DNA from 2 places in the Arthrobacter sp. BB-1 genome. Region 2 is predicted to be linked to the other one. Evidence: predicted binding sites of a transcription regulator. Region 2 holds the regulator's gene; the other holds the start of a gene.

Region 1 (2,198 bases), on a different contig from region 2:
ATCGGCAGCACCCACGATCAGGTCGTCGTCGGCATAGAAACGGGAGTTGAAGTCAAAGGACCCCAGCTTGCCCAGGCGCAGCAGCTGCATCACGATGAACTCGATATTGGTGCCCGGGGCGTGGTGGCCGGTGTCAAGGCAGACGAACGCCTTCTCACCCAGTGCCAGGGTCTGGGCGTAGGAAGTACCCCAGTCCGGAACATCGGTGTGGTAGAAAGCCGGCTCAAAGAACTTGTACTCCAGCACCAGGCGCTGCTCATCGCCCAGGGCAGCGTAGATCTCCTGCAGCGACTCGGCCAGGCGGTCCTGCCGGCCGCGCATGTCATCCTGGCCCGGGTAGTTCGTGCCGTCCGCCAGCCACACCTTCAGGTCCCTAGACCCTGTGGCGTGCATGATCTCGATGCAGTCCAGGTGGTGCTCAACCGCACGGCGGCGGACGGCCTCGTTGGACGAGGTCAGCGAACCGAACTTGTACTCATCATCCTGGAAGGTGTTGGAGTTAATGGTTCCCAGGCCCACACCCAGGCCCGCCGCGTAATCCTTCAAAGCGGCATAGTCACCCACCTTGTCCCACGGGATATGCAGCGCCACAGTCGGCGCCAGGCCCGTCAACTCATGGACCTTGGCAGCATCCGCGATCTTCTCCTGGACAGTACGCGGGGTGCCGGGCGTGCCGAACACCCTGAAGCGCGTACCGGAATTTCCATAGGCCCACGAAGGGACCTCGATCGCAAGCTCCTCGAGCCTGCCCAGCGCCGTTGCTACGTCATTCATATGGGTTCTTTCCGGTGTTTGAGTCGCTGTCTGTGCGTTTACGGGTGCCTCGCTGCGCGAGCCAGGTTGGTTCTGCAGCCCGGTCCGGCCACGGCAGGCTATTGCGGCAGCAGGCTTTCCTATTGAAAATTTCTTGAAGGACCAGTGGTTTTTGAATCGTTTCATTAGCTCGATTCAAAGTACTCTTGGATTCGATCAGGTGTCAAGCCACAAAAGAAGCTATTTGATCCCCGCGCGGAAGGAACCTCCGCGGGCAAACCGGCACGGAGAATCGATGAACCGCACAGCCAGCATCAAGGACGTGGCCAGCCAGGCGGGTGTGGCCGTGGGCACAGTCTCCAACGTCCTGAACTATCCGGCCCGAGTGTCGGACCCGACCAAGGAGCGGGTCCTGCGCGCCATCGACGAACTTGGTTTTGTCCGCAATGACGCCGCCCGCCAACTGCGCGCTGGCCACAGCCGCACCATCGGCCTCATCGTCCTGGACGTGGGCAATCCTTTCTTCACGTCAGTGGCCCGCGCGGCCGAGGACGCCGCAGCGCTCCGCGGAAGCGCCGTCCTGCTGGGCGACAGCGGCCACGACGCCGGCCGGGAAGCGAACTACATCGACCTCTTCCAGGAACAGCGCGTCCAAGGCCTTCTGATCTCGCCGGTGGGCGACGTCACAGACAGGCTGGATCACCTCCGCGAGAGTGGAGTACCCACAGTGCTGGTGGACCGGCTCGCTGACGAATCAAAGTTCAGTTCAGTGGCTGTGGATGACGACGCCGGAGGGTACCTTGCCGCCCGACACCTGCTGGACACCGGCCGCCGCCGGCTCGCCTTTGTTGGGGGAAATGCGTCCATCCGACAGGTGACAGACCGCCTCCACGGGGCCCAGCGCGCCGTGAGGGAGGAATCAAATGCCACGCTTGAGGTACTGGAGGCGGAGGGCCACACAGTCCTGGCGGGACGCAGCGTGGGCGATGTGCTGGTGAAGCGGGGTCGTGGTGAGCTGCCAGAGGGTATCTTCTGCGCCAACGACCTCCTGGCCCTCGGCGTCATGCAGTCGCTCACCATGACCCACACCTTCCGGATTCCCGAAGACGTGGCTTTGATCGGCTATGACGACATCGACTTCGCGGCATCCGCCGTGGTACCGCTGTCCTCCATCCGCCAGCCGACGGAGCTGCTGGGCAGAACGGCCATCGAACTGCTGTCCGAAGAGGTGGAGTCTCAAATCCCCACCCACCGGGCCGTGGAATTCACTCCGGAACTTGTTGTTCGCCAAAGCACCGGCCTGGGTGGGATCTAGCGGCGGGCACCCCACCGATCGACTCAGCTTGGCGACCAGCAACCGGGCGCCTTCGGGGCCCAAGAAGCACTCACCCTGAACGCTAAAGCATTCATCCCTGTCACTGCAGGATCAGCAAGCCGGAACTGGT
Region 2 (2,198 bases):
TCCACATCGAAGAACGCCGCCTCGCCCGGCTGCGGCGCAGCAACCGGCTTGGTGACTACGGCGACGTATTTCTCCTCGGGCATGGACTTGAGTCTAGCCAATCCACTGTGCATTCCACTGCGCCCTCGCGCTGGACGTCGCAGGGCTCCGGGCGACGGGGATACCGTTAAGGCATGGCCACACCCCGCGTCCTCCTCATCACCAAAGCAGACTGCCACCTTTGCGAAGACGCGCGCGACGCCGTCGGGCGGGTTACGGCCTTGCTGGGACTTGAGTGGAACGAAGAGTTGGTGGACCACCAGCCGGAACTGCGTGAGCGCTATGCGGAGGAAATCCCAGTGGTGCTGGTGGACGGCGTGCAGCGGGATTTCTGGAAAATAGACGAAGCCCGCCTGGAACGCGTGCTCCGGCAGGCCATGGCGCAGTAGGGGAGCAGTTCTTGTGATGGCTCGGGTATCGGTGCGGCACCTGCTTTGTTGGCATTGCTGATGGGGCTCTAGAGTGGAGTCACAACGCAATGCGAGGGAGGAGCTGGTGGCTTCGCTGGATTCAACTCCCCAGGCTGTCCCGGACCTGCCGGGAGCCACGGGCATGGCAGCCAAGCAGATTCCGCCGGCTGCGGTGGCACGGCTGACCCTCTACCTGCGCGCCCTCAACACCCTGCTCGCAGAGGGGGTGGAACGCGTCTCCTCAGAATCCCTCGCCGAGGCCTCCGGTGTCAGCTCCGCCACCTTGCGCAAGGACCTCTCCCACGTGGGCTCGTACGGAACCCGCGGCGTGGGCTACGAAGTGCAGTACCTGAGCCGGCACATCGCCGCCGCCCTGGGACTCACGCACGACTGGAAAGTGGCGATCGTGGGTGCCGGCAACCTGGGCAAGGCCCTGGCACGGTACGGCGGCTTTGAATCCCGCGGCTTTGACGTGGTTGCCATTTTTGACGCGGACCAGATGGTGGTGGGCAACGAAGTGGGCTGGCTGCGGGTCAGTGACGTGGCCGACCTGGAAACCGTGCTGCACCGCACGGGTGCCAACATGGTGGTGCTGGCACTGCCCGCCGCCGTGGCCCAGGATATTTGCGACCGCGTGGTTGCGGCCGGCGTCCGCAGCATCCTGAGTTTCGCGCCCGTGATGCTCCAGGTGCCGGAAGGGGTCAACCTCCGCAAGGTGGACATGGCAACGGAGCTGCAGATCCTTGCCTACCACGCACAGCGGGCGCAGACCCCGGGCCAGACCGCCTAGGTTTCTGGCGGTACCGTCTGGTTCCGGGACCCACGCCCGCAGGGTGGTGTGGTTGGACTACCGGCCGTAGGGGTTGCCCATACCGCCGCCGTACGGGTTGGCGAACGGCTGCTGCCTCCGGAAGTACGGAGCTGCGCCCGGCAGGTAGAGCAGCACAATGGCCGCGATTCCCAACAATGTGCCGATGGTCGCGAAGCTGGGAGGACTGAAGAGGCCGAGGACGGAAAGGGCCGCGAAGACTGTGCCCAGGATGCGTGCCCAGTTCTTGCCCTTGCGGACAAAGAACGCCACCAGCAGGTACAGCGCCAGGCCAATGATGGCAAACACCACCAGGGTGCCGGCGATGACGCCCTTCATATCCTCGTAGGTGACTCCCGCGCCGGTGCCCTGGACCTGGCTGTCGAAGACATCACGGAACCGGGGATCGTCCAGCGTGGCGAGGCCGGCAAGAGCGGAGACGACGAAGATGGCGGCCGAGGCGATCAGCAGCCAGAACGAAATGTTGACCAGCTGCGGGACGCCGGCGCTTCCAGAGGGCTGGGGCTGCTCCGAAGGATACTGCGCGTAGGGGGACTGGCCGTACGGCTGCTGCCCGTACGGCTGCTGCCCGTACTGCGGAGCGTTCTGCCCGTACTGGGGTGCGCCGGACTGCTGTCCGTACTGCGGTGCGTTCTGCCCGTACTGGGGTGCGCCGGACTGCTGTCCGTACTGCGGTGCGTTCTGCCCGTACTGGGGTGCGCCGGACTGCTGTCCGTACTGCGGGGCGTTCTGCCCGTACTGGGGTACGCCGGACTGCTGCCCGTACTGCGGGGTGTTCTGGCCGTAGCGCGGGCCCTGCGAGCCAGACTCGGACCCGGACTCGGGATCGTTCGGAACGGGAGGCGGGACAGGGGGAGTACTCATGAGCGGTCCTTTTGCATGTCGGGTTCCAGGTAGGCTGCCGGGAATGGTCCTGTGCC

Evidence for each region. The regulator Rex, encoded in region 2, represses fermentation and respiration genes when NADH is low (regulators of the CRP and FNR family bind a similar motif). The targets are predictions, from matches to a motif close to CTTGTGAANNNNTTCACAAG.
Region 1: the regulator Rex is predicted to act here: its motif matches at 923-942, upstream of rhaI (L-rhamnose isomerase).

The regions. Positions count from the first base shown of each region.
Region 1 covers NZ_VDEV01000015.1:121,879-124,076, reverse strand. Annotated here, with positions in the region: gene rhaI (L-rhamnose isomerase) at 1-774, opposite strand, end outside; gene FHJ30_RS09070 (LacI family DNA-binding transcriptional regulator) at 1,049-2,068, shown strand.
Region 2 covers NZ_VDEV01000029.1:31,071-33,268, reverse strand. Annotated here, with positions in the region: gene FHJ30_RS16225 (HAD family phosphatase) at 1-83, opposite strand, end outside; gene FHJ30_RS16220 (glutaredoxin family protein) at 174-428, shown strand; gene FHJ30_RS16215 (redox-sensing transcriptional repressor Rex) at 535-1,239, shown strand; gene FHJ30_RS16210 (hypothetical protein) at 1,297-2,142, opposite strand.